Regions from separate parts of the Paraburkholderia sp. J63 genome, predicted to be linked through region 2. Evidence: riboswitches for the same ligand, from Rfam matches in the RefSeq annotation. Region 2 holds a riboswitch; each other region holds the start of a gene.
What was found. A riboswitch is a leader RNA that binds a small molecule or an ion and turns the genes downstream of it on or off. The one in region 2 is predicted to bind cobalamin.
Positions count from the first base shown of each region.

Region 1 (7,681 bases), on a different contig from region 2:
CTTCGCCTACGGCAAGGGCGCGCCCGTCTACTACATCCTCGGTTACGCGACGCTCGCGTACATCCTCTCGTACTGGATGCTGCCGCCCGTGTGGCGCTACGCGAAAGAGCACCGGCTCGTCTCGCAGCCGCACTTCTTCACGCGCAAGTATCAGAGCCCCGCGCTCGGCGTGCTGGTCGCATGCGTGGGCGTGGCCGCGCTCGTGCCGTATCTCGTGCTGCAGTTCAAGGGCCTCGGCATCATCGTGACGACGGCCTCGTACGGCGCGATTTCGTCGACGGTGGCGATCTGGATCGGCGCCGTGGTGGTCACGGCCTACGTGATCGTCTCGGGTGTGCGCGGCTGCGCGTGGAACTCGGTCGTCAAGGACACGATGATTCTCGCCATCGCCGTGTTCCTCGGCATCTATCTGCCGGTTCATTATTACGGCAGCCACGCCGAGATGTTCCGCGCCATCGACGCGGCCAAGCCCGGCTTCCTCAGCTTCGCCGCGAAAGGCCAGGGCGTGTCGTGGTTCCAGTCGACGACGCTGCTCGCGGCGCTCGGCTTCTTCATGTGGCCGCACACGTTCGGCTCGGTCTACACCGCGAGGGACGAGCGCATTTTCCGCCGCAATGCCGCGATCCTGCCGCTCTATCAGCTGATCCTGCTGTTCGTGTTCTTCTGCGGTTTCGCAGCGGTGCTCAAGGTGCCGGGCCTCAAGGGCACCGACATCGACCTCTCGCTGTTCCGCCTTTCGCTGCAGACCTTCGATCCGTGGTTCGTGGGCGTGATCGGCGCGGCGGGCGTGCTCACTGCGCTCGTGCCGGGCTCGATGATCCTCACCACGGCCTCGACGCTGATCGCCAACGACGTCTATCGCGGCGCGCTGATGAAGAACGCCGACGACGCGCGCGTCGCCAAGCTCGCGCGCTTGTTCGTGCCCGTGATCGCGCTCGTGGCGGTGGGTTTCACGCTCAAGGGCGGCGAGACCATCGTCGCGCTCCTGCTGATGGGCTACAACTTCGTCACGCAATTGTTCCCGGCGCTGGTGTGCAGCCTCGCGACGCGCAATCGTGCGACGAAACAGGGCGCGTTCTGCGGGATTCTCGCGGGCGTACTGGTGGTCGTGATCACCACGGTGCTGCACGTGAGCGTCGGGCAACTGATCCCGTTCGCGTCCGATGCGTTCAAGGACATCAACATCGGCTTTCTCGCGCTCGGCGTGAATATCGTCGTGCTCGCCGCCGTGAGCGCGGTTACGCAGCCGCATACGCACGCGGATCACAAGCACGCGGGCGCGCACTGAATCTTGTGGAGGGTGGGTGTCGATAACGGGCGGCGCATTCGTTGCGCCGCCCGTTTTTTTATGCGGGGATTCGCGGTGTTTTTTTACCGCTTCGATGCGCCGTAAAGCGTCGAATCGGCAAACCCCTCGGCGCCGAGCACGCGTCCCACGAGGATCAGCGCGGTGCGCTCGATGTCGGTGGCCTGAACTTTCTCGACGATATCCGCGAGCGTGCCCGTCACGCGCTCCTCGTCGGGCCAGCTCGCGCGGTAGATCACCGCGACCGGGCAATCGTCGCCGTAATGCGGACGCAATTCATCGGCGATACGCGCGATATGGCGCACGCCCAGGTGAATCGCCATCGTCGCGCGATGACGCGCGAGCTCGCCCAACGCTTCGCCCTCGGGCATCGACGTCTTCGTCGCGTAGCGCGTGAGAATCAGCGTCTGCGAAATGCCGGGCAGCGTGAGTTCGCTGCCGAGCGCCGCGGCGCAGGCCGCCGTCGCGGTCACGCCGGGCACGACTTCATAAGGAATCCCAAGCATGCGCAAGCGCCGGATCTGCTCGCCGATCGCCCCATAGAGCGACGGATCGCCCGAATGCACGCGCGCGACGTCGTGGCCCTGGGCGTGCGCGTTTTCGAGCAGCGCGACGATCTCGTCGAGCGTGAGCGGCGCGGTATCCACGACCTGGTGCGCGCGATGGCCGTCGAGCACGGCGGGCGGCACGAGCGAGCCCGCGTAGAGAATGACGGGACAGCTACGCACGAGGCGCTGCCCTTTCACGGTGATCAGCTCAGGGTCGCCCGGCCCCGCGCCGATGAAGAAAACGCTCATGCGTGGAAACTCCGCTGATTTAGTCAGGATTGCTGTGCAAGCGCGGCGAGCGCATCGAGCGCGTCCTGCACCGATTCGAACTCGCGTTGCGCGGGCGGCAGCGCGGGCCGCCGCATCATCACCACGGGCAAGCCCCGCTCGCGCGCGACGGCGAGCTTGGCCTCGGTGGCGCCACCGCCGCTGTTCTTGCTCACGACGACCTCGAAGCGCCCCGCCTCGAAAAGCGCGCGCTCGCCTTCGAGCGTGAACGGCCCGCGCGCGTCGATCACGCGGGCGCGCGCGTGTCCCGCGTGCGCTTCGAGGCAACGCACCGTCCAGTGCTGACGCGCGGGGACTTCGTCGAGATGCACGAGCGGCTCGCGGCCGAGCGTGAAAAGCACGCGCGCAAACGGCGCGATGGCCTCGATCACGCCCGGCCAGCCGTCCACCCCGCGCCAGTCGTCGCCGGGTTGCGGCTGCCACGGCGCGCGGCGCAGCGCCCAGTACGGCACCTGCGCCATCGCGCAGGCGCGCGCCGCGTTCGCGCTGATCTGCGCCGCGTAGGGATGCGTCGCGTCGAGCACGCGCGCGATGCGTTCGTCGGCGAGATAGCGCGCGAGACCCTCGGCGCCGCCGAAGCCGCCCACGCGCACGGCGCACGCGAGATCGGCGGGCACGCGGCCCAGACCCGCGAGACTGTAGACATGCCCGGGCCCGAGCGTGCGCGCAATGCGCAAGGCGTCGCCGGTGCCGCCGAGCAGCAGAATGCGCGCCGTCATGGCTTGACGGCTTCGTAGAGCGTGACGGGCAGCGCCTGGCGCCACGTATCGAAGCGCCCGAGCGGCTCCGCCTCGCCAATGCCGATGCGCGTGAGCGTGCCGCCGTGTTGGGCGCGCCACGCCACGAGCGCCGCCTCGCTCTGCACGGTCACGGCGTTCGCCACGAGCCGGCCACCCGACGGCAAGCGCGCCCAGCAAGTTTCGAGCACGCCCGGCACGGTCACGCCGCCGCCGACGAACACGGCGTCGGGCGCGGCGAGACCCGCGAGCGCGTCGGGCGCGCGGGCCGCCACGAGTTGCAGCGCGGGCACGCCCAGCGCGCTGCGATTGTGCTCGATGAAGCGCTGGCGCTCGCCATTCGATTCGATCGCGATCGCACGGCAAGCCGCGTGCGAGCGCATCCATTCGATGCCGATCGAGCCGCTGCCCGCGCCCACGTCCCAGAGTAGCGCGCCGGGCGTGGGTGCGAGGCGCGCGAGCGTGAGCGCGCGCACGTCGCGCTTGGTGAGTTGGCCGTCGTGCCGATAGGCGTCGTCGGGCAGACCGGGCGTGAGCGTCCATGCGCGCGCTGCTGCTGCGCCATCGGCTTCGCACTCGAACGCGACGAGGTTCAGCGCGGCGACTTCATCGGCATGCCACGCATCGGCGCGGCCTTCGATGCGCCGCTCGAGCGGGCCGCCCAGATGCTCGAACACGGTAAGCCGCGTCGCGCCATAGCCTTGCGCCGCGAGGAAGGCGGCGAGCGCCGCGGGCGTGCGCCCATCGGCGCTCAGCGCGAGCACGCGCGAACGCGCATGGAGATGACGCCTGAGCCCATCGAGCGGCCTGCCGACGAGCGAGACCGTGGCCGTATTTTGGAGCGCCCAGCCGAGGCGCGCCGCCGCGAGCGAGAGCGACGACGGCGCGGGCAGCACGTTCATCTCGCCCGCCGCGACGTGACGCGCGAGCGTCGCGCCCACGCCGTAAAACATGGGGTCGCCGCTCGCGAGCACGCACACGCGCTCGTGCGTTGCGCACAGCGCGAGCAAGGGCTCGATGCTGAACGGCTGCGGCCAGGGCTCGCGCAGCGCCTGCACGCGCGTGGGCAGCATCGCCAGATGACGCGCGCCGCCCGTCACCGCCTGGGCCGCGAAGAGCGCGCGCCGCGCCTCGCGCCCGAGCCCCGCGTATCCGTCGTCGCCTATGCCGATCACCGTCAGCCACGCCCGCCTGCCCTGCATCCGCGCTCCCATTCGTTCAGTCTGGTTCAGTTTCGCACCGCGCGAGAGCCGTCCTGACTCGCGAATCGCGCCGGAAAACGGGCATAATACCGCTTCCGCCGGCGCCTGAAGGGCGAAAGCCCGAAGGCAGATCAGGGAACACAGCGAAGCTGTGGCCGCCCCCGCGACTGTGAGCAGCGAGACCGCCTCCACCCAAGCCACTGGTTTTACCGGGAAGGCCGATGCGGTTGACGACCTGCGAGCCAGGAGACCTGCCGGCCGAACGTTTGTTCTCGCGCGCCCGAAGCCTGGCGGGGTGTACCGGCTTCGACCGCAGCGCGTGGACGTTTTTACGCTTTCGCGTTTTTTGCGCTTTCGCGTGGCGCCCTCCGCAATCGCCCCTTCGCCCATGCGCCCCTTCGCAGCGTGGTCGCGGCGGCATGCGAGGCGCAGCGCGCGCTGCCTACACGGTGTCCCTTGAATCACGACTCGAAGCCCGCTTCGTCTCCTGCTGCGCTGGCCGCGGCGCGCCGTTCGGCGTGCCCCGGGCTCGTGCGTGTGGTCGCGGCGCGCGATGGCGGCCTGTGCCGCATCCGCCTCGCGGGCGGCGTGCTCACGGCCGCGCAGGCGCACGCGATCGCCGAGGCCGCGCTCGCGCACGCGAGCGGCACGCTCGAGCTGACCAACCGCGCGAACGTGCAGGTGCGCGGCGTGCGCGCGGGCAGCGAAGCGGCGCTCACCGAGGCGCTGGTTGCGGCGGGCCTGGGCCCGCAGGCATCGGTGCATGAGCATGGCCATCTCTGCACCGCCGACGAATTGCGCAATCTGATGCTGAGCCCGCTGGCCGGACTCGATCCCGACGCGCTCCTCGACACCACCGCGCTCGCCGCGCCCATCGTCGCGATGCTGCAGCGCGAGCCGCGTTTCGCGGCGCTCTCGCCCAAGTTCGCGCTGCTGCTCGATGGCGGCGAGCGTCTTGCGGCGCTCGATCATCCGCACGATATCTGGCTCGCGGCCACACCGGATGCCGAAGGCGTGCGCTTCGCATTCGGCCTTGCGGGCTGCCCTGGCGACGGCGGTGCGCTCGGCACGGTCGCATCCGCGCACGCGCCTGCGCTCATTCGCGCGCTGCTGCATGCGTTCCTCGACCTCGCGCAGCCGGAACAAATACGCATGCGCGACGTGCTCGCGTCGCACGATGCCGATGCGGTGCTCAAACGTGCCCAGCATCACGCGGATTGTGTTATCGCATGCAACGGTCCCGGCGATGAAGCCGCATTGCGTGCATGGAAACGCAGGCCGGTCGATCTCTCGCTGCGCCTCGGCGCCCATGCACTGAATGCACTCGACACGGGCAACATGGGTGACCTGGGCTACATCGGCTGCCAGCCGCCGCGCGCGCGTCTCGACGCCGCGACGCTGCACGCACTCGCCACACTCGCCGAAACACACGGCGACGCCACGCTGCGCATCACGCCCTGGCAAGGCGCGATCTTGCCGAACGTGGCACAACGCGCCATGCCGGCGGTAATCGAGCGCCTGCGCGCGCTCGGCCTCGTTTGCGACAGCGCCGATCCGCTCGCGCGCACGATCGCCTGCACGGGCTCGGCGGGCTGCGCGAAGAGCCGCGCCGATACCAAGGCCGACGCGCTGCGCCTCGCCGCGCAACTGCCGCCCGATGTGCATGTGCACTTGAGCGGCTGCGAGCGCTCGTGCGCGGCCGCGCATCAGGCCGCGTTCACGCTGCTCGCCACGGCGCCCGGCCACTACGACCTTTACGAGCGCGACACGGGCGCAGCGCCATTCGGCCGCCTGGTCGCGCACCACCTGACGATCGAAGCCGCCGCGCGCACGCTCGCGCAGCGGCCCCGGAGCAACCCCGATGTCTGATTACCAGCGCGACGGCCAGGCGATCTATCGCGAGTCGTTCGCGACGATCCGCGCCGAAGCCGATCTCTCGCACATTCCCGCCGACCTCGAAAAGCTCGCCGTGCGCATCATTCACGCGTGCGGCATGGTCGACGTGGCCGCCGACCTGGCGTTCTCGCCCGGCGCGGGCCACGCGGGCCGCACGGCGCTGGCCAACGGCGCGCCCATTCTCTGCGACGCGAAGATGGTCGCCTTCGGCGTCACGCGCGCGCGCCTGAGCGCGAACAATGCCGTGATCTGCACGCTCGACGACCCCGCCGTGCCCGAGCTTGCGCGCGAGCTCGGCAACACGCGCTCGGCCGCCGCGCTCGAACTGTGGCGCGCGCACCTCGCGGGCAGCGTGGTCGCCATCGGCAACGCGCCCACCGCGCTCTTTCATCTGCTCGACATGATTGCCGCCGGCGCGCCGCGCCCCGCGCTGATCCTCGGCATGCCGGTGGGCTTCGTCGGCGCGGCCGAGTCCAAGGCGCTGCTCGCCACGGCCGCGCACGGCGTGCCGTTCGTGGCCGTGCGCGGGCGGCGCGGCGGCAGCGCCATGGCCGCGGCCGCCGTCAACGCACTTGCTTCGGAGATCGAATAAATGTCCATCAAAGGCCGTCTGCATGGTATCGGTGTGGGCCCCGGCGACCCCGAGCTGCTCACGCTCAAGGCGCTGCGTCTTTTGAAGGCCGCGCCCGTGGTCGCCTACTTCGTCGCCAAGGGCAAGAAAGGCAATGCGTTCGGCATCGTGGAAGACCATCTGGGCGTCGAGCAGGAGCGCCTGCCGCTCGTCTATCCGGTAACGACCGAAGCGCTCGAACCACCGCTCTCGTACGAGGCGATCATCGCCGAGTTCTACGACGGCGCCGCCGGGATCGTCGCCGCGCATCTCGATGCGGGCCGCGACGTGGCCGTGATCTGCGAAGGCGATCCGTTCTTCTACGGCTCGTACATGTACCTGCACGACCGCCTCGCCGCGCGCTACGAAGCCGAAGTGGTGCCGGGCGTCTGCTCGATGCTCGGCGGCGCGGCCGTGCTGGGCGTGCCGCTCGTCTACCGCAACCAGAGCCTCGCGGTGCTCTCGGGCGTGCTGCCCGAGGACGAGCTGCGCCGCCGCCTCGCCGACGCGGACGCCGCCGTCATCATGAAGCTGGGCCGCAACTTCGAGAAGGTGCGCCGCGTGCTCGCCGAGCTCGGCCTCGCGGAACGCGCGCTCTATGTCGAGCGCGCGACCATGGCGAACCAGCGCATCGTGCCGCTCGACGACGTCGATCCGATGGCCTCGCCGTATTTCTCGCTGCTCGTCGTGCCGGGGGAAAAATGGCAAGCCTGATGCCGCCCGCTGTCGTCGTGCTCGGCCCCGGCGCGCTCGCGACCGCGCAGCGCGTGAAGGCGCTTTATGCGGGCGCGCAGATCCACGCGTTGCAGGAGCGCGCGCAAGGCGATGTCGCGTTCAGCGGGCTCAGCGAGCACTTGCGCGAGCTCTACCGGCGCGGCACGCCCATCGTCGCGCTGTGCGCGGCCGGCATCGTGATCCGCTGTCTCGCGCCGCTGCTCACGAGCAAGAGCGTGGAGCCGCCCGTGCTCGCGCTCGCCGAGGACGGCAGCGCGGTCGTGCCGCTGCTCGGCGGCCTCACCGGCGTGAACGTCATGGCGCGCGAGATCGGCGCGGCGCTCGGGATCGCGCCCGCGATCACCACGAGCGGCGAGCTG
Region 1 is NZ_CAJMZF010000033.1:20,574-28,254, reverse strand. It holds gene U5775_RS27915 (sodium:solute symporter) at 1-1,288, shown strand, start outside; gene cobM (precorrin-4 C(11)-methyltransferase) at 1,372-2,103, opposite strand; gene U5775_RS27905 (cobalt-precorrin-6A reductase) at 2,127-2,861, opposite strand; gene cbiE (precorrin-6y C5,15-methyltransferase (decarboxylating) subunit CbiE) at 2,858-4,081, opposite strand; cobalamin riboswitch at 4,164-4,355, shown strand; gene cobG (precorrin-3B synthase) at 4,538-5,950, shown strand; gene U5775_RS27890 (precorrin-8X methylmutase) at 5,943-6,569, shown strand; gene U5775_RS27885 (precorrin-2 C(20)-methyltransferase) at 6,570-7,301, shown strand; gene cobJ (precorrin-3B C(17)-methyltransferase) at 7,289-7,681, shown strand, end outside.
Region 1: linked by a shared signal. The riboswitch ahead of cobG (precorrin-3B synthase) and the one ahead of U5775_RS05485 (HoxN/HupN/NixA family nickel/cobalt transporter) in region 2 are both predicted to bind cobalamin.

Region 2 (7,681 bases):
GAGGGCCCCAAGGGGGGCCCCGGCATGCAGGAAATGCTCTACCCGACGAGCTATATCAAGTCGAAGGGTCTCGGCAAGGCCTGCGCGCTGCTCACCGACGGGCGCTTCTCGGGCGGCACGTCGGGGCTCTCGATCGGCCACTGCTCGCCAGAGGCGGCAGCCGGCGGCGCGATCGGTCTCGTGCGCGACGGCGACAAGATCCGCATCGACATTCCGAATCGCACGATCAACGTGCTCGTCTCCGATGAGGAACTCGCGCGCCGCCGCGAAGAGCAGAACACCAAGGGATGGAAGCCGGTGAAGGCGCGTCCGCGCAAGGTGTCGGCTGCGCTCAAGGCTTATGCCAAGCTCGTGATGTCGGCCGATAAGGGCGCCGTGCGCGATCTTTCGTTGCTCGATGATTGATGCCGTTCAGCCGGAACACGTCGCGAAGATTGCAGACGGCATAACGAGCAGGACTTGATTTAACGCCCCTGCCGCACAAGCGGCAGGGGCGTTTCTTATTGAGCAGCGCGGTTTCAGTTATCCACGCAGACTCGGCCCGTAGTCAACGCCACACAGCGGCGTAATAAACCAGATAGAAACCGACCGTACCTAGCGTAAGCAAGATCACCATCGCGCTTCGCGACGAAGTGGCATTAGCCTGTTTGAATCCGACAAACGCCCACGTCATGCTCGGCGCGGCAATAAACGCGATGATAAAAACATAGCCCAGCACCGACACCTGGCAGTGCTCGATATCCCAGCAATCGTGCCAACTGGTATTGATTAACGGCCACAAAAAGCGCTGCGACAATCGGCTAACCCATATTGCCGATTGCCATGACAGCACCATGCCAATGCACAGGTAGGCGATAGACCAGGCGACGCGCTTCACTTGATTTCCCAAAAGAGAATCTGCCTTGATTTTCCTAAGTCAGAGTACCACGCGGAAGGTATGCCAACGATAAAGCGCATGAACGTATTTACTCGTCCTTGGATACCTGGCGATGTCAACCTTGTCCCGTTCCACAAGTCGATATGATCGCCAGTAGTTTGGCCATGCCTGTCGGTATCGCGCGCCCAGTACCCCGAAAAAAACACGATACCTGTGCGGCCCTTGATCCGCGCTTGCCAACCATCCCCGGTAATGTCTATCGGCGCTGACAAGCCAGCGAACGGGCGTAACTTTAGCCATGCCGCCATTTCTTTTGCCCTGAGCGCGGTCCGCTTCCCGTCAATGCGGATTTGACCTTCTCCGCGAAACGATTTCATCTCGATTCCCAGGATATGCAGTGCGATACTCAATCGGATTGCACATTGATTATCGGCATATGACGGTATCTCGCCGGTTTCTGGGTCGCGGAATGGGTCTTTTTAGGCGATGCCCTGGACGACAATGCTTGTGCAGGAACAGACCGCGCGATATGGGATTAATCCGAAAGCGGCGGGAAATGGAGGCGTAATTTTTTGACCGCGCAACTCGCAAGCGGCTTCTTGATGGTCCCAGGCGGCTACGCGTTCTTTGGCTTCTCGCGGGACTGTCGTGATACATGTGCTCGCGGTCATCAAGCACCAGTTGATTGCGCGTAACGACGCATTGCGCAGGATGCTTTAAGCCCGGCCGTCATGCCGAGCCTTATCCGGTCTGCTGGACTACTGCGCCGCCGAATTAGCCGGCAACTCGTCGTAGCCTTTGATCCGGTAGATCACAAACGAAACGACCCAGGCCAGAATGAACACGCCGATGATGATGAACCCGAGGTCGTTGAAGTTATCGTTGAGGTAGCCGATGGCGTCCCAGAACGCACCCTTCAGGCTCAGCTGATCGCCAAGGAGTCCTAGCGTTTCGATTCCACCGATCAGCACGGCGACCAGCACCGAGACCAGCGTAATGGTGAGGTTGTAGTAGAGCTTGCGAATCGGACGCACGAAGGCCCAGTCATAGGCGCCGAGCATCAGGATGCCGTCGGTGGTATCGACCAGCGACATGCCGGCCGCGAACAGCACGGGAAACACGAGCACCACGCCCATCGAGAGCCCCTGCGCGGCCTGGCTCGCCGAAATGCCGAGCAGGCTCACCTCCGTCGCGGTGTCGAAACCGAGACCGAACAGGAAGCCGATCGGCAGCATCCAGAGCGGCTTCGACACGAAGCGGAACAGCGGGCGGAAAATCCGCGAAAGCAGCCCGCGGCTGTTCAGCAGCAGGTCCAGGTCGTCGTTGTCGTAGGGCTCGCCGCGGCGTACCTTGCCGAACGCGCGCCAGACGCCGCGCAGGATGATGACGTTCATCGCGGCGATGAGGAACAGAAACAGCGCGGAGACGCTCGTCGAGAGCACGCCGCCGATGTCCTTCCAGGCCTCGACGCGGCTTTCCAGCGCGGCGGCCGTCGCCGCGACCGCGATGGTGACCAGCAGCACCACGGCGGAGTGGCCGAGCGCGAAGAAAAAGCCCACACTAACGGGGCGCTGGCCGTCCTGCATCAGCTTGCGCGTCACGTTGTCGATGGCGGCGATATGGTCGGCGTCGACGGCATGACGCAGGCCGAAGCCGTAGGCGAGCAGCCCGGTGCCCAGCAGCAGCGGATGCGCGTGAAAAGCAATGAACGCCCAGATCCAGGCGCCGATATTGAAGGCCGCGAGTACGAGGTAAATGCCGGCGACGCGGCGGCGAAGCGCTCCCGGTGTGGATGCGTTGGCGATAACAGTGGACATGAGACAGATCCTGAGGTCGGGCTGTCCTTGCAACGGGCGACCGCGAGGCGGTGCTTGCGCATCGGGACACCCCGCCCGCTGCGGCTGCTTGGACCTCGGTCGATGGCAGGTCTCCTGGCTCGCGGGTCGTCGTCCGGTGCCGGCCTTCCCGGTTTCCCAGTGGCGCATTTCGGCATGGACTCGCCGCTCACAGTTGCGGGGGCAGCCGCAGACTCGAGGCGCTGGCCTCCACTGCGTTCCCTTTTGATCCCGTCGCCGGGAACCATCAGCGGGCAAGCGTAACGGTCACGCCCCTGATGGTCAATCGAACCCGTGGAAAAACTCGCCAATCTCCCACTGGCGCATTCGAATGGCTTTCCGCGTCTTTTTATAGAAACCAATGCGAAATTATCTGGAAAGCCATTCGATGGCGAAACGCTGTTCAAAGGCCCCGAGGCGCAACTGGACCTACGCAGCCCGGCTTTCGAGCATTGCCGCTATCGCCGCGATAAAGGCCTCATAGAGTCCGGTGGTCTCGGGGCAGCGTCCCATTGCCCGCATGCAGCCATGCAGCAATCCGCGGCCAAGGTGAAACTGAGCGGGAACGCCGGCGGCACGCAGGCGCTCGACGTACAACTCTCCGTCGTCGCGTAGCGGATCGAACTCGGCGACCGCCACGAATGCCGGCGCCAGGCCTTCGAAGGACGGCGCCGCCAGCGGCGCAAGGCGCGGGTCGTCGTGGCTCGCGGGATCGGGCGCGTAGACACGCAGGAAATATTCGACATCGGCCGTGCTCAGCAACGGCGCGTCGGTATTGTCACGGAAGGACGCCAGGCTGTGATCCGTGCCCAGGCCCGGGTAAATCAGCGCCTGTCCGCGCGGCGCTGCCCCGCCGCGCTTCGCAATTTCCAGAGACAATGCCGCCGCCAGATTGCCACCCGCGCTGTCACCGGCCAGCACCACGCGCGACGTATCGATTCCCCAGGCATCGCCCTGCGCCTGGAGATGCCGCCATGCCGCGAGGCAGTCGTCGAACGCCGCCGGAAACACGTGCTCGGGCGCGAGGCGGTAATCGACCGCCACCACCACGGCGGACAAATCGCGCGCCATCGGCGCGGTGATGAACTCGTGCGAATCGAGGCCGCCCACCACCCAGCCGCCACCGTGCAGATACAGCACGCACGGCCAGCCCTGCGCGGGCGCTTCGCCCACCGGACGATAGAGGCGAACCGGAATGTGCCGGCCAGGCTCGCTGATCACATGGTCTTCGATGGCGAGGCGCGCATCGCGCGCGGGCGTGAAGTGCCGGCACAGCGCATCGTAAGCGTCGCGCATGGCTTGCACACTGTCGTCCGCGGCGCCAAAGCGTGCGCTCGTCGCCACGAACTCGCGCATTTCGTCGCTGAGCGGGTAGGGCTTTTGCATCGTCTCTTCCTCGCTCAGGCGACCGGCTGCTTGTTGGCCGTCACCGTGTCCGCCGGACTGTGACGCTCTTCGATCAGATGCCCCGGAACATGGCCATAGTCCTCGCGCAGCCACTTGAGCAGGCCATACGCCTTGAGCAGCAGGACCACGAGGAACGGAATGGCCGTCACGATCACCGCCGTCTTCATCGTATTGAGCGGCGCCCTGGAAAAGATCATCGCGAGCGGCACCAGCGTGAGCATGATGCACCAGAACAGGCGGTCGCTCGGCGCCGGGTCTTCGCCCTCGGCCAGATCGCGGGTGCAGGTGGCCGACACCGCGTAGCCCACCGCATCCATGTGCGCCGCGAGGAAGATCGCCATCACGAAGAGGAAGAAGGTCATCACGATGCGGCCCGCCGGCAACTGGTCGAGCAGCATGCTGATCGCCAGTTCGCCGCCCTGGTGGCTCAGCACGCCGGGCACGTTGACGACGCCCGTCATGAAATTGTGCAGGCTGTAGTTCTCCAGCACGCCGAATACGAACCACACGCCCACGCAGCCGCCCACCAGCATCGCCATGATGACTTCGCGAATGGTGCGTCCGCGCGACACGCGCGTCACGAACAGCGCCACGCCCGGTGCATAGGAGATCCACCACAGCCAGTAGAACACCGTCCACTCGCGCGTGAATTTGCCGTTGCCCATGGGGTCGGTGAACAAGCTCATGTCGACGAAGTTGGTCAACATCAGGCCCAGGCTCGAAAGCGTATTGCTCGTGATGAACTGGGTCGGGCCAACCAGATAGATGTAAAGCGTCAACGCCACGACGCCCCAGCACACCATATGGCTGAGCCGCTTCATGCCGCCGTCCATGCCCACCCACGAGCTGAGCGTGAACAGCACCGACACCGCGAGAATGATGATCACCTGGGTCGCAAACGTGTCGGGAATGCCGGTCAGCGTGGCCAGCAGTCGCGAGAACGTCGTGGCGGTGAGCACCAGCGAAATGGTTAGTGCTCCGAACATGCAGAGCATGAACAGCAGGTCGATCAATCGTCCGACCGGACCGTTCGCGCGGCAGCCCGTCACCGCCTCGATCACGGAAGCGAGGCCCAGCCCCTTGTTCTTGCGCACGTGGAAGTGATAGCACATCGCCACCGCGCCCACTGCATAGATCGCCCAGGCGCTCAATCCCGAATGGAAGAACGAATAGGCGACGCTGAATTTGAGCGCCTGCTGCGATTCAGGCGTCAGGTTCAATCCCGGCGTCTGGTAGTAGTAAGCCCAGTCCAGAAAGCCCCAATACAACGACGAGGACCCCAGACCGGAAAGGATGAACATGAAGATCCAGGAGAGCGTCGAATAGTCGGGCGCGCCCTCGCCCAGCCGGATCTTGCCGTATTTGCTGAAAGCCAGTCCGATCACGAATAGCGAAGCCAGAAACGCAAATAGCAGCACCGGCGACGCAAAGATCGTGGTGCACCAGTACAGAACCTGCTCCGCGCCGGCAATCGATTGTGCGGGAAAGGCGGCCAGCCCTCCCACCGACAGGAAGATGATCGTCAGACTGATCAGGGTGAGCGGCATGTCGCGCCGGCTCGATCGGTTATTGCCCAAGGCGTCTCCTTTATTCGAGGCTTCTGCGTATCTTGTCGTGTGGGGTCCGCAGGAAATCGAAAGCTAGTATCCCGCAAGACATTTCGGCAATAGACAAGCAATCCGTGAATACTCGGCACACGAATCGTGAAGAATGCGTCGATTTTGGGGGACGGGCGGGTATCGGCCACGCGGGCATGACCAGCCTGTTCAGCTTTGCGCGTGCTCGTCCTGTCCGATGACAACGTGCGTGGACGACATGAACATGAACCGGGGCACGTCGAGATTCTGCGGTGCGGGCTTGTCTTTGAAGACGCGTCCGGCCAGGTCGTACGTGGAGCCATGGCAGGGACAGAGAAAACCGCCGGGCCAGTCATCGGGAAGATTCGGCTGCGCTCCGGCCTGGAAGCGGGGAACCGGCGTGCAACCCAGATGCGTGCATACGCCAATCACCACGAGAAAATTGGAGTGATCCGGCCGCGACCGGTATTCGTTGCGGCAATAGGCCGGCAGCGGCATGGAAAACGGATGCTCGGTGTGAGGATCGGCAACCATCGGATCGGCCTTTACCACGGCAGCCAGCATCTCCGGTGTGCGATTGACGATGAAGACCGGCTTGCCGCGCCACGCGACGGTCGTCATCGAACCGGGCACGAGGTTCGTCAGGTCCGCATGCACGGGCGCGCCGGCAGCCCTGGCGCTCGCGGGCGGCGCAAACGAGTCGATAAACGGAATGAGCGTCGCGACGCCGGCGATCCCGCCTGCCGTCGAGGTGGCAATCAACCAGATGCGACGCTGGGGATCGACGGGTTTATCGAGCATGGCGTTCATCACAGGCTCCGCACTTCGGCTGACGACCTCGGGGCTCCCGCTGTGCCGGCCGGTCGTCGGAGAAACAAGTTGAAATCAGGCGCCGAACAATCGCACAAGCAGACCGAAAATCTCAAGCCCGATAACCAGTGCGACGACCAACGCGGGAAGCACGAGAATGAGGACCCAGGGAGTCCCTCGGGACCTGGGCCGCGCATTGGGCGTTAATGGACGATCGCGGTCGCCCTCTTCCGTGAACCCCGATTGCGATTCGGCAGCGCGTTTCATTTCGCCCTCCGTGAGCGATGCGGCGGTGCGTTGCGCACCCATTTCACTGCTTCGACGCCTGTATCGTCCTGCGCTTCGGCAGTCGGGCCGCGTACGGGTCAATCCGGCGCAGTCGCTGCGGCGATTGCAATATAGGCGGGCATCGTTAAGCGAAACTTAAATCCATCATGCTGGCTTCGCGGCTTCGGCGGAACCGGGATTCAATCGTCTCGCCGAATGGCGGCGGACACGCCGCTGGACGTTTCTCACGCCCGCGCCTTAACATCCCTTTTAAGGTTTTTCGAACCGGCCTCAAGACCTCGCCCACCCGCACCGCCTCCGCGCTCCTCATGCCCCAAGCCGCCCCGCCGCCCCTGAACGACGCCCCCGGTCTTTCCCGCGCCCTCGCCCGCCACTACCCGCGCGGTCATCACATCGAGCCGCATTCGCATACCTGGGCGCAGGTGCTCTATGCCGTTTCGGGCGTCATGTGGGTCGAGGCTGGCCGCGAGGCGCTGGTCGTGCCGCCGCAACGCGCCGTCTGGCTGCCGCCCGGCACGCCTCACGCGATTCACATGATGAGCGCCGTCGAAATGCGCAATCTCTATCTCCACGAGCGCGACGTGGGCCATCTGAGCCAGCAATGCGAAGTCTTCCAGATCGATGGCTTGCTGCGCGAGCTCATCAAGACCATGGCCGAACGCGAGCAAGAACGCAGCGAGGCCTGGCTCGCCGCGGCCTCGCAACTCGCGGCGATGGAACTCGCGCACGCGAAGCGCTCGTCGCTGCGCATCCCGCTGCCCGATGCTTCGGGCTCGTCGAGTGCGTCAGGCACAAACGACGGCGCCGCCGACCGGCGCCTCGCCATGCTCTGCCGCGCCGTGATCGACAATCCGTCGAACGAGATCGCCTTCGAGCAGCACGCCGCA
Region 2 is NZ_CAJMZF010000003.1:273,957-281,637, reverse strand. It holds gene ilvD (dihydroxy-acid dehydratase) at 1-405, shown strand, start outside; gene U5775_RS05495 (hypothetical protein) at 548-877, opposite strand; gene U5775_RS05490 (T6SS effector amidase Tae4 family protein) at 874-1,323, opposite strand; gene U5775_RS05485 (HoxN/HupN/NixA family nickel/cobalt transporter) at 1,636-2,694, opposite strand; cobalamin riboswitch at 2,781-2,976, opposite strand; gene U5775_RS05480 (alpha/beta hydrolase) at 3,142-4,098, opposite strand; gene U5775_RS05475 (BCCT family transporter) at 4,113-5,696, opposite strand; gene petA (ubiquinol-cytochrome c reductase iron-sulfur subunit) at 5,886-6,506, opposite strand; gene U5775_RS05465 (helix-turn-helix transcriptional regulator) at 7,103-7,681, shown strand, end outside.

Region 3 (7,681 bases), on a different contig from region 2:
CGTACATGCCGAGCATGGTCCGCTTGAGCCAGCGGTCCGCGAGCCATCCGCAGGCCACGTTGCCAGCAATCATCCCGAGTCCGATCAGCGCCAACGCCCAGGGAACGTGATGGGTGGCGATCTGCGTGATCTGCGTGAGCGTCGACGCGACATAGCTATAAACCGAAAAAATGCCGCCAAAGCCGACCGCCGATGCGAGCAGCGTCAGCAGTACTTGCGGGCGGCCGAGCGCGCCCAGCTCGGTGAGCGGACTTGCTTTGCCCGACATCGGCAGACGCGGCACCGACCAGGCGATCATGCCCGCCGTGATCAGCGCAATGACGGCGACGGCCGCAAAGCAGGCTTGCCAGCCCAACGCCTGGCCGAGCCAGGTGGCCGCCGGTACGCCAACAACGTTTGCAACGCTCAAGCCCAGCATCACCTTGCCGATCGCGGCGCCGCGTTTGTGCGGCGGCACGAGCGCGGCTGCGGCCAGCGCTGCGAGCCCGAAGTAAGCGCCGTGCGGCAGCCCCGCGACAAAGCGGCTCGCGAGCGCGAGTCCATAGCTGTGGAAAATCGCCGTCGCGCCATTGCCGATGGCGTAGAGCAGCATGAGGACGATCAGCAGCGCGCGCCGGGGCATTCTCGCGAGCGCCACGGTGATGAGCGGCGCACCGACGACCACGCCGGCCGCATAGGCGCTGATCATGTGACCCGCTTGCGGAATCGAGACACGGAGGTCGCCGGCCATTTCCGGCAGGATGCCCATGGCCGCGAATTCGGCCGTGCCGATGGCAAAGCCGCCGAGCGCGAGCGAGAGCTCGGCAAGCGCGAGTCCGTGCGGCGGCTCGACGAGGGGCGCTGTGGCGGCGTCGCGCGCATGGGTCTCGGAGCGAAGGGGAGAGTCGACGGGTGCACTCATGGATGATGTCGTTCGGAAAACTGGGCCGCGACTCGCGCGGCGTGCTGGATGTTATCGGTAACAGCTTGCGTGCATTCGTCGGCGTCATGCCTGGCTAATCGGGCTCATGCAAATCGCGGTGAATCGCGACGAATCGCGCGAAGCGCATCGGATGCATGGCGTGTAAGGTTTGGAAAGGATCCGCAGGGTGAGCGAAATGGCGGTGGCCGGCTGCGGTATCGGGAATTCGCCGGAAATCGAAAACCAGCGAGCGCGCGCACGACCGTCAAGCGCTGCATTTTAGATGATCTGACGTATTTGCGCCGGGCGCCGCGAAAGTGGCGGTCGGCCTTTGCGTTTTACGATTCAAATACAAACGCGGAATGGTTCGGTCGAAACGTTTGCGCGATTGCAATCGGCGAGGGCGCGCGCGCGGTTCCTGAAACGGCATGAGGGCTTTCGCGTCACATTCGCATGGGTGAAAGCCGATCGTTTGCCTTTGCAATGGGCTAAAAGCGCGGCGGCCGATCGCCTCGTTTCATGCCGTCGAATGAAAGGATTGGGAAGAATTCGCGATCGAAATTCTTGCGATTGGAACCGTGAATGAGTGGTCTAATAGACAGTAATTTGCATCTATTGCCGCTTTGCCGTCATAATTGGTGCGTGCCATGACGGCATTGCCTTATATGGGCCAAGCCAAACTTCGACCTGCAAACGAAGTTTAAACAGTTGCTTGGGGGTGAATTCCTGAGAGGGAGAGTAAGTATGGTTACGTTGGACGCGATCAACCAGAAGATCGCAAAGCTTCAAAAACAGGCGGAAGTGATGGTCGAAAAGCAATCGTCCATCGGGCTCGCGAAAATTCGCGATCTGATGCACAGGCACGGTTTGAGCCTTGCCGATATCGAGCGCTTCGTCGGAAAAAGACGTGGCCGCAAGCCGGGCGTCAAGGCCGCCAATGGCGCCGCGAAATCGCTGCATCCCAATGCGCATCCGGTCGCGCCGAAATACGCCGATCCGAAAACCGGCGCAACCTGGACCGGTCGCGGACGCGCGCCGGCCTGGATTCGCGACGCCAAGGACCGCTCGAAATTCCTGATCGAGGCAGGCGCGGCACCCAAAGCCGCCGGCGCGAAGAAAACCGCAGTGAAGCGCGCCGCCGCGAAAAAGGCCGGTGCCAAAACGGCCGCAGTGAAAAAGACGGCGGGTCGTGCCGCGACTTCCGCAGCCGGCGTGCGTGGACGCAAGAAGGCTGCACCCGCGAAGAAGGCCGCGGCGCCGCGCAAGACCGTCGCACGAAAGGCGCGTGCCGCCGCAGCGCCGGCCGTTGAAGCGCCCGCATCGGCAGCCTGATCGCTGTACGCCGCTCGATCGGGCGGCCCGTTAAAGCGGCCTGGTAAAACGGACTATTAAAGCCGTCCGTCAAAGCCATCTGTTAAAGCCGTCTGGCCGTAGCCGGCGTTGCGCCGACTCCCCGCAGGGAGCAGCGCAACGCCGGCTACGGTTATCGCCGAAAATTTGCGCCGGCCTTTTCCAGCGTCGTCGTTTAATGCCTGCCGCTTAACTCCCTTTGTTTCCACCATCGTCGGCACGCACGTCATTTCGAAGTGAGCCAGACGCCGGTAATGATCGCGCCCACTCCGAAAAGGCGCGTCATTTCGAGCGGGCGTGCGGTGGCGCCCAGCCAGCCGAAATGATCGAGCATGACCGATACGGCAAATTGGGTGGCCACGATGATCGTAAATGCGGTCGTCAATCCGAGCCGCGAAGCCGTATAGCCGATCGACCCCGCAATCACGAGCCCGAGCGCACCGGCCGAAAGGGCGTACCACGGCACGTCGGTCCATGCCTTGAGACTACCGCCCTGCGCCGCGGCCAGCAGCACGATCGCCAGCACGGCGCCGCTGATGTAATTCACGAAAATGCCGCCGGTCGTGCCAATGCTTTTTGCCATGACGCCCATGAATTGCCCTTGCAGGGCGACCGCGCAGCCACCGAGCGCCGCAATGGCGCCGAGTCCAATGACGTTGTTTGCCATAATTTTTCGAGTTCCTGTATCGCGTTGTGATTGAAATACTGTCCGTAACAGTATCGATCTGCGCGGATCGAACGTGAAACGGTATATTTTCACGCGTGCCTTCAAAGGAATTCACAGCAAGGAGACCTGACGTGCTGTCTATCGAGTCGCTCCAGCTCATCGAGCTGATCGCGCGAACCGGCAGCTTTACCGCTGCAGCCAGGACGTTGCACCGGGTGCCCTCGGCCGTGAGCTATGCGGTTCGCAATATCGAAGCGGAACTGGGCGTCGTGCTGTTCCGGCGCCTGCATCGCAACGTGGTGCCCACCGAGGCCGGGCAGCATTTCGTGAACGAAGCGCGAGGCGTGCTGAACAAAATGGAGGAGATTCGCCGCGAAACGCTGCGCGTGGCCAATGGCTGGCAGCCGAGCCTTTCCATTGCGTTAGACAATATCGTGTCGAGTCATCGCATCAATGCGTTGATGGCCGACTTTTATCGGCATTTCGACAACGTCGAATTGATCGTGCGTATCGAGGTATTCAACGGCGTATGGGAGGCGCTCGCCACGGGGCGCGCCGATATTGCGATCGGCGCGACGACGGCGGTGCCCGTCGGCGGGGAATTCTGCTTTCGCGACATGGGGTCGATCGAGTGGGCGTTTCTCGTGAGTCCGAATCATGCGCTTGCCGCCGAATCATCGCCGCTTTCCGCCGAGCTGCTCGCCACGTTTCCGTCGATCTGCCTCGAGGACACCGCACGCGAGATTCCGCGCCGCGACACCTGGTTATTGCCCAACCAGCGGCGGCTCGTGGTGCCGGACTGGCAGCGTGCGATCAACTGCTTCGTGGAGGGGCTCGGCATCGGCTATATGCCCGTGCATCTCGCGCGGCCTTTCGTCGAGTCCGGCCGCCTGATCGAGAAGCCAGTCGAGCAGCCCAAGGCGCCTAGTCCATGCTGCGTCGCATGGTACGGCCAGAAAACGCCGCCGGTTCTGCGCTGGGTGCTCGATTACCTCGGCGACAGCGAGAAGCTGCACGCCGAGTGGATTTCGTGAGCGCGGGTTCGAACCGCGTCACGCATCGGAACGACAAGAACCATCAGTACGTATAGGTGATCTTGCCGAACGCCGTCCGCCCGAGAGTGTTGTAGCCGTACGTGGTCATGTACTGCCGGTTGAACAGATTCGATATCGACGCGGACAGCAGCAGATGCGTATTCACCTGGTACGAGGCGCGCAGGCTTACCGTCGTATACGACGGTAAATAGAGCGTATTGAACTGATCGTCGTAAGTCGAGCCGCCGTAGAGCAGCGAGACGCCGGTGCTCAGCGCATGGAGATGGAACTCGTCCCACGTGTGATCGACGCTGAGGCTCACGGTCTGCCGCGGGCGGCGGTTCAGCCAGGTCTGGTCGGTCACGTCCTGCGGATTCAGAATGCCGACCGCGAGACTCACGGGCGTGTAATTCCCGAGCGTGCCCTTGTACGAGAGGTCGAGCCCCTGAATGTGCGCCCGCCCGACGTTCACCGGCAGGAAGGTTTGCGAATCGTAGGTGATGAGATCGTGCACGCGCGTGTCGTACACGGCCGCCGTGAAGGTGCCGAACGACGTGTTGGCGTCGAGCGCCGCTTCCACCGTGTCGCTGCGCTCGGGCTGGAGGTTGGGGTTCGAGTAGCCCGGATAGTAGAGGTCGTTGAAGGTCGGCAGACGGAACGCATTGCCATAGGAGACGCGCGCCGTGTAGACCGGCGTGATCGCCCACGAGAGCGCGGCGTTGCCCGTATTCACCGACTGCCCCTGGACGATCTCGTGGCGCCCCGCGAGGAACAGCGTCACGTTGCCGAGCGTGGCCGACTGGTGCAGCGAGATGGCGGAATCGTTGCGTGCGGGCAGGCCGCCCGGAATGTCGACGGGCAGAAACGCGAGCTCGCGCGAGAAGTCGTAGGCGAGCTTGCTCTCGCCCGAAAGCGGCTGGCCGAACAGCGTGTGGCCGCTCTCCTGGTGCGTGATCGAAGTCGACGTGGAGAGGCGCGTCGAGTCGATTTCGTCGGTCGGGATCGTGGGATCGTTCGAGTAGATGAACTCGCGATCGGTCGCATAGCCCACCGACTGATCGAATTGCGTAAACGGCGTGATGTCGAGGTGGAACGCGGCGCCCGTCGTCAGTTGATGGTTGCGCTGCCGGTCGTTGCCGCCCGCATTGTCATAGGAAAGGTCGGAGGCGTGATAGAGCGCGAACGTGGAAATCGACCAGTTATCGCGCGCGTAGCCGAGGCGCCCGTCGACGTCCTGCGCGTGATACGGATTGCGGCCGTCCTCGTGGCCATAGGCCCAGGGCCGGGTCGCGTCGATGCCCGCCGTGTTGTAGTCGTGCACGCCGAGCGAGTACGTGAGACCGCCGAGCGCCGCAAGCGGGCCGCTCGATGGCACGGTGCCCGAGGTGCGCAACTGCGTGTCGAAGGTCTTGTTGGAGCCGCCGCCGAACGAAACCGTCGTCCGGTTCGGCTGATTCGACGCGCGGCGCGTGAAGAGCTGCACGACGCCGCCCACCGCGTCCGCGCCGAACGAGGCGGCGGCCGGGCCCGAGATCACCTCGACGCGGTCGAACGCTTCCGTCGGCAGATCGGCCCACTCGGCCGTGCCCGTGGTCGCGGAGCCGATGCGGATGCCGTCGATGAACACGGCCACCTGCTCGGGCGACGAGCCGCGAATGCTCACCGACGCCAGGGTGCCGGGGCCGCCGCTTTGGGCGACGGTCACGCCCGGCAGCGTCGCGAGGGCCTGCGTGATGCTCGGGTCGGCGGGGGAGAGGCGGTCGAGGTCCTCGCGCGTGAGCACCTGCGTGCTCGCGTAGCGCTGGTCGAACGATTGCGGCAGATGCTGCGTGTCGCCCACCACGAGGATGTTCGGCAGCGTGGTGCTGGTGTCGTCGGCGGCGATGGCGGATGGCGGCTGCGCCGCTGGCGCGCCGTCGGCGGCGTGCGCGCTTTGCCACGCGCAAGCGGCCATCGCGCAGGCGGTCGCGAGCAGGCGCAGCGTCGGCTCGCGGGCTGTGGTGGTGGAGGTTTCGGCAGCCGGCGGAATGTGGTTAACACTGTGGCCAACGCGCTGGCCAACTGCGTGGCCAACGGCATGGCCAATGCGGCGACGGGCTCTCTCGGCGGGAGCCGTTTCAATCATGGCGGACATTCGACTGATCCTGAGGTCGGGCTGTCCTTGCAACGGGCGACCGCGTGCGTGCGGTGCTGGCGCTTCGGGACACCCCGCCCCTTGCGGCTGCTTGGACCTCGGTCGATGGCAGGTCTCCTGGCTCGCGGGTCGGCGCCCATTGCCGGCCTTCCCGGTTTCCCAGTGGCCATTTCGGCACGGACTCGCCGCTCACAGTTGCGGGGGCAGCCGCAGACTCGGGGCGGCGAGGCGCCCCCTGCGTTCCCTTTTGATCCCGTCGCCGGGAACCATCAGGGCGCAAGGGTAATGGGCGCGCTTCATGCGCGTCAACTCCGGGCGTCTACCGTCATGCATCGGGTGTTGCGAAAACGCCCGTCGAGCCGGGTCGAGCCTGCGTGGTCCGCGGTGCGCCGGCATGCGCGTCGCTACTGGCTGCCTTTCATTTCGCCGTCACTGCGCACCTGGAGCTGGCTCATGACCGTGCGCACGCCAGCCACGCCCTGCGCCACCGAAACCGCGAGCGCGATCTGCTCCTGCGCGGCCACGATGCCTGAGAGCGTGACGGCGCCGTCACGCGCACGCACGCGGATAAAGGTCGATTTGAGTCCGTGCTTGCGCGCCGCATGCAAGGCGTGGCGCACGGCGGCGGCGAGCTGGCGGTCGGTTGCGGCGGTTGCGGCGGGCGCAGCGGGTGCAGTGGGTGCACTTACGGCGGGCGGCGCGGCGGCGCTTTGCGAGCTGACCGCGGGCGCGCCGCCTTGCGCGAGTGCGCTGGCGCAGGCGCTCATCAGCAGCGTCATCGCGGCCATCCGGATACCGGTTCGTAGCAACATGTTTTCTCCTGCTGGGATGTGGGGTTCCGCGGTTCAGAACTTGTGATACATGCCGATGAGCACGACATGCGGCGAGCGGTAGTTCTGCATCACGCCGCCCGGACCCATATAGGCATTTGCGATGTTGTCGACGGTCGGCTGCTGCGCCGGCGCGTTGCCGTAAGCGGGCGCGGACCCGGTGTTGTGCACCAGCGCGCCGCGCACGTAGAGCGCCGTGCGCGCGGAGAGGTTGTAGTCGTAGCCGAGCGTCACGCCGAGCGAGCGGTCGTTGAAGCCGCTCACCGTGCGATACGCGAGCTCGACGCGAAAATCGTTGCGCTGCTGGTAGCGGTAGATTGCGCCCAGCGAATAGACCGAGGCCACGCGGTCGCCTTCGAGCCGCGGCGCGAGCAAGCTGTAGCCCGCGGAGAGCACGTAATGGCCGGCATCGTAGAACACCCCGGCGGCGTAATTGTCGGTGCGCACGTACTGCGAAGGCGCGAGCGCGTTCTGGCCGTAATTGCCGATATAGGCGAGCGTGGCGAACAGGTGTCCGTCGAAATAATTGAGCGCGGCGCTGCGCGTCGCGAAGGTGGGCGCTGCGGGCTGGGCGCCGTGCAGCACCACGGCGAACTGCGCGTTGAGCGGCCCGAACCACGGCGACGAGTAACTGATCGCGCTCGGCAGGCGCCCCGGCTCGTAGCTCGCGCCCGGCCCGAGATCGCTGGTCCACTGGAGCAGATAGCCGAGCGCGGAAACCGAGCCCACTTCGCCGAACACGTCGATGAACAGCGGCACGCCCAC
Region 3 is NZ_CAJMZF010000034.1:81,218-88,898, reverse strand. It holds gene U5775_RS28555 (MFS transporter) at 1-901, opposite strand, end outside; gene U5775_RS28550 (H-NS histone family protein) at 1,610-2,233, shown strand; gene U5775_RS28545 (DMT family transporter) at 2,478-2,918, opposite strand; gene punR (DNA-binding transcriptional activator PunR) at 3,050-3,952, shown strand; gene U5775_RS28535 (TonB-dependent receptor domain-containing protein) at 3,996-5,906, opposite strand; cobalamin riboswitch at 6,176-6,372, opposite strand; gene U5775_RS28530 (BON domain-containing protein) at 6,491-6,898, opposite strand; gene U5775_RS28525 (porin) at 6,932-7,681, opposite strand, start outside.
Region 3: linked by a shared signal. The riboswitch ahead of U5775_RS28535 (TonB-dependent receptor domain-containing protein) and the one ahead of U5775_RS05485 (HoxN/HupN/NixA family nickel/cobalt transporter) in region 2 are both predicted to bind cobalamin.

Region 4 (7,681 bases), on a different contig from region 2:
CTGGTAATAGTCGTTCGAGTCGAGCAGGTCGTGCTCGCGGTTGTCCTGGTTCTGCAGCACGACGTCGAGCGTCGCGAGGCGCGCGCGGAACGCATCGCGCGCGTCGTCGCCGGCGCTCTTCTGTGCATAGGCATAGCCGCCCCAGGCCTGGTAGGCGTGCGCGAGATCGGCGTCGGTTTGCCAGTGCCGGTGATCGATCATCGATTGCAGGCCCGCGCCATAGGCGCCGGGGCGCGCGCTGAAGACGCGCCAGCCCGCGCGGCGGCGCGCTTCGTCCGCGTCCATGCCGCCGGCCATCAACGCGTCGCGCTCGCTTTGTATGCGCGCGCGCAGCGGATTCAGGTGCGCGGGCTCGTCGAGCTCGGCCACGGCCTGCACGGCGGCGTCGAACAGATGCATCACGTTGGGGAACGCGTCGCGAAAGAAGCCCGAGACGCGCAAGGTCACGTCGATGCGCGGACGGTCGAGCGCCTCCACCGGCATGATCTCGAAGTCGATCACGCGCTGGCTGCCCGCAGCCCATTTCGGGCGCGCGCCGATCAGCGCGAGCGCCTGGGCAACGTCGTCGCCGCCGGTACGCATCGTGGCCGTGCCCCAGACCGAAAGACCGACCGCGCGCGGATAATCGCCATGCTCCTGCAAATGCCGCTCGATGAGCTGCTGCGCCGACTTCATGCCGAGCGACCACGCCGCCTGGGTGGGCACGGCGCGCGTGTCGACCGAATAGAAGTTGCGCCCCGTGGGCAGCACGTCGGGGCGGCCGCGCGAAGGCGAACCACTGGGGCCGGGCGGCACGAAGCGGCCTTCGAGGCCGCGCCGGAACTGGCGCAATTCCTCGGGCCCGCAGGCGTCGAGGCGCGGCAGCACGTCGTCGCGCAGGCGTGCGATCACGCGCGCCGCGTGCGGCAGCGTTGGCGCCGCTTCGTCGAGCGCGCCCGGCGCGCCGTCGCAAACGCCTGCGAGCCACGATACGGCCAGCGCTTCGAGCCGCTCGCGCGTGTCGCCCGCATGGCGCCACGGCGCCTCGCTCACTGCCACGAGCAGCGCGGGCCGCGGCCCGGTCCACGGCGCGGCCCAGTCGACGCTCGCGGGATCGAGCAGATGATCGATGCCGAGGTCGCGCGCGAGCGCGTCGATCAACCCCGCGTTCGCGCCCTGCCCGTCGCCGCACGAATAACGGCCCAGCGCGAGCAGCGTGTCGCGCCGCTGCGTGCCTTGCGGCGAAATGCCGAAGGTATGCAGGCCGTCGCGAATCTGCGCTTCTTTCAACTCGCAGAGATACGCGTCGGCGCGCGTCAGGAGCTCGTCCTCGCCCTGCTGGTCCCGCGGCGCCGCGATGCTGAGCTCCTCATGCAGGCGATGCTCGATGATCGTCGCGAGTATGGTCTTGCGCAAGAGCTTCGCGCGGCGCGGGTCGACCATGATTGCTTCGTAATACTCATCGACCTGGCGTTCGAGGTCCTGGAGCGGACCGTAGTTCTCCGCGCGCGTGAGCGGCGGCATCAGGTGATCGACGATCACGGCCTGCGCGCGGCGCTTCGCCTGGCTGCCCTCGCCCGGATCGTTGACGATGAACGGGTACAGATGCGGCAGCGGCCCGAGCGCCATGTCGGGCCAGCAGGTGTCGGCGAGCGCCACGCTCTTGCCCGGCAGCCATTCGAGATTGCCGTGCTTGCCGACGTGCGCGATCGCGTCGATGCCGAAGGTCTCGCGCAGCCAGAAGTAGAACGCGAGATACGCGTGCGGCGGCACGAGTTCGGCGTCGTGATAGTTCGCGTAGCTGTCGTCGCCGCGCGAGCGCGAGGGCTGGATGCCGACGAACACCTGGCCGCAGCGCCAGCCCGCGATCATGAAGCGGCCGCGGCGCACCGCGGGGTCCTGCTCGGGCGTGCCCCAGCGCGCGATGAGCGCGTTCTGCGCCTCCACCGGCAAGTGCGCGAAGCGCTTGCGATAGTCGTCGAGCGAGAGGCTCTGCCATGCGGGGCGCAGCGCGCGCGTGCCGGGATCGTTAGTCACGCCCTGCGTGAGCGTACGCATGAGCGCTTCGCCGTCCTCGGGCAGCTCGGCCACTTGATAGCCTTCGTCGCGCAGCATGCGCAGGATGCCCACGACCGAGGCCGGCGTATCGAGCCCCACGCCGTTGCCGATGCGCCCTTCGCTCATCGGATAGTTCGCGAGCACGAGCGCGAGCTTCTTCTGCGCGTTCGGCAATTGGCGCAGCCTGCACCAGCGCCGCGCGAGCTCCGCGACGAACGCCACGCGCTCCGCATCGGGCTGATAGCGCACCACGTCCACCTGGGTTGCCTTGCAGTGGTACGCGAGACCCTTGAAGCTGATCGCGCGCGTAATCACGCGGCCATCGACTTCGGGCAGCGCGATATGCATGGCGATGTCGCGCGAATTGAGGCCGTGATTGTCCTTGAGCCAGTCGTCGCGATTGCCGCCGCTCAGGATCACCTGGAGCACGGGCGCGTCGCCCGCGATCGCGAGTGGCTCGGGGTCGTCGAGCGACGAGGCCGCGAACGCCGTGGTGTTGAGCACGAGCGAAACCGCGTGCTCGGCCGTGAGACGCTCCAGCACGTCGCGGCTCAAGGCGTCCTTGAGCGACGTGATGGCGAGCGGCAGCGGATTCATGCCGCGTTCGGCGAGCGCGTCGATGAGCGCGTCGAAGGCGGCCGTGTTGGCCGCCTGCAGGTGCGCCTTGTAGAACAGGATCGCCACCACGGGCGCGTCCGGCTGCCAGCGCGCGCGCCAGTCGTCGATGGTCGCGATATCGCGCTGCGGGTGATAGAGCGCGGCGGCGGGGAACGCGACGGGCGGCGCGGGCTCGGCGCCCCACTTGAACGCCTGCCACGCGAGCGCGCGCAGAAAGCCTTCGGCATTGGCCGCGCCGCCTTCGCGCAGATAGCGCCATAGCAGGCGGCAGAACTCGGGCGCAGCGCGGCTCTTCGCGATCAGGTTCGGATCTTCCTGGAGGTCGCCCGAGAACATCGCGAGCAATTGCCCGCGCTTTTGCGCGAGCGTGACGACCTGCTCGATGCCGTAAGGCCAGTAGGTCTCGCCGCCCAGATGATCGACCACGACCACGCGCGCGTGCTGCAAGACATCGTCTACATAGAAGTCCACCGAAGCGGGCTGGCGCAGATACGTGACGTTCGCGAGCCGCACGCTCGGGAAGCCTGCGGGCAGGCGCGGCACGACGCTCGCGAGCAAGGCGAGCGTCGTGTCGGCGGAACTGAGCACGACGATCTCGGCGGGCTGCTGGTCGATGCGGACGACGCCCTGCGTATCGTCGACGAAACCGCCCGGCGTGGTGCGCAGCAAATGCATGGCGTTCTCGTGGGCTTCAGTGAATCAGGGGGCACGCATCGCTGCGTGCCCAGGCATGCTTCTTATTTGGCCGGCGCGGTCTGCACCGCGGCGAGCGCGGCGTCGAACGCGCGTTGCAGCACGGCCGCGTCGAGGTCCTCGCCGATCAGCACGAAGCGGCTCGCCATCGTGCCGTCCTGCTGCGCGGCGCTTTCCTGCGCGTTCCAGCGGCGGTCGAAATAGCTGTCGAAGCGGCGGCCCACGCCCTGGATCACGAGGCGCATCGGCGCGCCCGGCAGCGCGGCGAAGCCCTTCACGCGATAGATCGTGTGCGTATCCACGAGCTTTTGCAGCGCCTCGATCGCGGCTTCGCGCGAGCTCGCGCGCCCCTGCACCACGACCGAATCGAACTCGTCGTGATGATGGTCGGGATCGTCGGCGGGACCGTGATGGTCGTGGCGCAGATGGATGCTCTCCTCCGAAGCCGCTTCGAGACCGAGCAGCGTGTGCAGATCGAGCTGGCCATGCTGGGCGCGCACGATCTTCACTTGCGGCGGCAGTTCCTCACGCAGGTCTTCGATGAGCGCGTCTTGCGCCGCGGCGTCGATGAGATCGGTCTTGTTGAGGATGACGAGATCGGCCGACGCAAGCTGATCTTCGAACAATTCGTGCAGCGGCGACTCGTGATCGAGATTCGGATCGGCCTTGCGCTGCGCGTCCACGGCCTGCGGATTCCCGGCGAACTGGCCGCTCGCGGCGGCGGGACCGTCCACCACGGTGACGACCGCATCGACGGTGAACGCGTTGCGGATCGACGGCCAGTTGAAGGCCTGCACGAGCGGCTTGGGCAGCGCGAGGCCCGAGGTCTCGATGAGCACGTGATCGATCTCGCCGCGGCGCTCGAGCAGTTGCTCCATCACCGGAAAGAACTCCTCCTGCACGGTGCAGCACAGGCAGCCGTTGGCCAGCTCGTAGAGCGCGCCGGCCTGTTCGTTGCCGTTCTCGTCGCAGCCGATGCCGCAACCGCGCAGGATCTCGCCGTCGATGCCGAGCTCGCCGAACTCGTTGACGATCACGGCGACGCGCAGGCCGCCCGCGTGCTGGAGGATGTGGCGCAGCAGCGTGGTCTTGCCGCTGCCGAGAAAGCCCGTGACGATGGTGACCGGGATCTTGCGCATGTGCTGCGTTTGCATGAGGTGCTCCTTCGGCGCGGGGCCGCAGGTGGGATGCGCCGCGCGGGGCTCGCGCGCACGTCTTTGGCGGGTTCGCGCCGTCGAGCACGCCGTCCACGCAAAATGCACGGACAGCGCGGGCAGCATGGCCGCGCGAAGGCAAAGCATGGTGCGCCGCGAGGCTTGCACAACGGTGTAACCGGTGTCACGCAAAGACGCGCCGCGGGCCAGGCCCTTGCCGACGCATGGAAATCATGGACCCGGCGCCGCAACCCCGCAGCGCGCGTCCCTCGTATCTGGCCGGTATCCGGACTGACGAAGCGCCGCTTCGCCTTCCCGCGCGGCAGACCTTATGGCCCGTTCGCACAGTGGCGTCACGCATGCATTGCATGCTTCGAAGCGGCTTGCATCGGCCTGGCGGCCGACGCGCTCGTTGTACCGTTGCGGGTGCAGTTCAGGTTGGCCATGCCCTTGGCGGGATGGCTCCCTGATTCCCGTTTAACTGCGTGCAGAACGTACGCGCACGCGAGCACCAGAGTGCGTGCGAGTGTAGGCGCGGGCCGCGCGCGCGTCAACCGACGCGTGCGCCGCGCGAGGCGTGCAGCGGGCTTCACAACGGCCTTTTGCGAGGCCCGCTGCGCGCTCCGGTTTTACCCTTGACGCAACGCGGCCCGCGCGCGAAGGCCGGAATCCGTGTGCTATCGTTGCGCGCATCCGGAGCGCAATCGCATGCACGCGCAGGTCCATCCAGAGTCGACCCGCCGCGCAATGCGCGCGCTTCCCGCATGCCACGCCCTCGAAATCGCACCCTCACGTGAACCGCCCCCTCAGCACCGACGCCTTGCCCGCCGCCCCCGCGTCGGCGCACAATGCTGCGCCGCTCGCGCTGGGCCTCGGCTGCCGCAGCGGCGTGACGCTCGCGCAGGTGGAGGCGGCCGTGCAGGCGGCGCTCGGCGCGTGGCCGCTCGCACGCGTGAAGACCGTGGCCACGCTCGACGCAAAAGCCGCCGAGCCCGCGCTGCTCGCGTTCTGCGCCGCGCATGCGCTGCCGTTGGAGGCCTTCGCGCGCGAACGCGTGAACGCCATCGGCATGCAGTCCGTGTCCAGCGCGCCCAGCGTGGCGGCGCGTGCGCGCTTCGGCGTGGAGGGCGTATGCGAGCCGTGCGCGCGGCTCGCCGCGCGAGGCGGACCGCTCGTGCGCGGCAAGCTCGCGCTCGATGGCGTGACCGTCGCGCTCGCCGCTTTCGCCGAAGCCGCGCAACAAGCACAGACGCAAGCCGGCGCACCGCCTCCCGCATGATGCAGGCGCGCTGCCACGCAGCCGCGATCGAAACCACCTTCTCGGCTCGAACCGCAAGAACTATCGCGACGAAAGCCGCAACGAAAGCCGCAACCCAGGACTGCCCCCGACGATGAAAACTGATCCCGAATCGCACCAACGCATGACCCAGCGCCGCCGCGAAGGCCACGAAAAGAAGCAGGCCTCGGCGACGCACGAGAAGGGCCTCCTCATCGTCAACACCGGCAACGGCAAGGGCAAGAGCACGGCGGCGTTCGGCATGGCCGTGCGCGTGCTGGGCCACGGCATGAAGCTCGGCGTGGTGCAGTTCATCAAGGGCGCGCTGCATACGTCCGAGCGCGATTTTCTCGGCAGCGTCGCGCACTGCGACTTCATCACGATGGGCGACGGCTACACCTGGAACACCCAGAACCGCGACGCCGATATCGCCACGGCGCGCAAGGGCTGGGACGCCGCGAAGCACATGATCGAGAGCGGCGAGTACGGCATGGTGATCCTCGACGAGCTCAACACGGTGCTCAAGTACGAGTACCTGCCGCTCGACGAAGTGCTCGGCGTGCTCACCGCGCGCGGCCCGACGCAGCACGTCGTGGTCACGGGCCGTCACGCGCCCGATGCGCTGATCGAAGCCGCCGACCTCGTCACCGAAATGCGGCTCGTCAAGCATCCGTACCGCGAGCAAGGCGTGAAGGCGCAAAAGGGCGTGGAGTTCTGACGCGATGGCCGCCACGGCAGCAGCACTCGCGTGCCCCGCGCTCTTTATCAGCGCGAGCGCATCGGGCCAGGGCAAGACCACGCTCACGGCGGGCCTCGCGCGCCTGCACCGGCGCATGGGCCGGCGCGTGCGCGTGTTCAAGACCGGCCCCGACTTTCTCGACCCGATGATTCTCGAGCGCGCGAGCGGCGCGCCGGTGCTGTCGCTCGACTTGTGGATGGTGGGCGAAGCGGGCTGCCGCGCCCTGCTCGCGCAGGCGGCGGCGCAAGCGGACCTGATCCTGATCGAAGGCGTGATGGGCCTCTTCGACGGCACGCCGAGCAGCGCCGATCTCGCCGCGAAATTCGGCATTCCGGTGGCCGCCATCGTCAGCGCGAATTCGATGGCGCAGACCTTCGGCGCGATCGCGTTCGGGCTCGCGCGCTATCGCACCGACGTGCCGTTTCATGGCGTGCTCGCCAACCGCGTGGGCTCGCCGCGTCATGCGCAGATGCTCCAGCAAGGGCTGCCCGCCGATATCCGCTGGCTCGGCCACGTCGCGAGCGACGCGGCGTTTGCGCTGCCCGACCGGCATCTCGGCCTGCATCAGGCGAGCGAGATCGACGATCTCGATGCACGCATCGAACGGGCCGCCGACGCGCTCGCGCAGACCGAACTCGCGCAATTGCCGCCAGCCGTCGCGTTTCATGCGAACGATGCCGATGACGTCGCGCCCGTGCCACGGCTGCTCGATGGCATGCACATCGCCATCGCGCGCGATGCCGCGTTCTCGTTCCTCTATCCCGCGAATCTCGCGCTGCTCGAAACGCTGGGCGCGCGCGTGAGCTTTTTCTCGCCGCTCGCCGACGAACCCGCGCCCACGCATACGGACGCAATCTATCTACCCGGCGGCTATCCCGAGCTCCACGCGGCGGCGCTCGCGCGCAACGCGCGCAGCGCGAATTCGTTGCGCGCGCACACAATGGCGGGGAAGCCGCTCCTAGCCGAATGCGGCGGCATGCTCTATCTGCTCGACGCGCTTACCGGCGTCGACGGCACGCGCACGCCGATGCTCGGCCTCGTGCCCGGCGAAGCGGTCATGCAAAAGCGCTTCGCGGCGCTCGGCATGCAGCGGCTCGACGGCGCACACGGCACGCTCACCGGCCACACGTTCCACTACTCGCGCGTGAGCACGCCGCTCGCGAC
Region 4 is NZ_CAJMZF010000033.1:8,246-15,926, reverse strand. It holds gene cobN (cobaltochelatase subunit CobN) at 1-3,330, opposite strand, end outside; gene cobW (cobalamin biosynthesis protein CobW) at 3,393-4,502, opposite strand; cobalamin riboswitch at 4,762-5,033, opposite strand; gene U5775_RS27850 (cobalamin biosynthesis protein) at 5,296-5,781, shown strand; gene cobO (cob(I)yrinic acid a,c-diamide adenosyltransferase) at 5,894-6,496, shown strand; gene U5775_RS27840 (cobyrinate a,c-diamide synthase) at 6,501-7,681, shown strand, end outside.
Region 4: linked by a shared signal. The riboswitch ahead of cobW (cobalamin biosynthesis protein CobW) and the one ahead of U5775_RS05485 (HoxN/HupN/NixA family nickel/cobalt transporter) in region 2 are both predicted to bind cobalamin.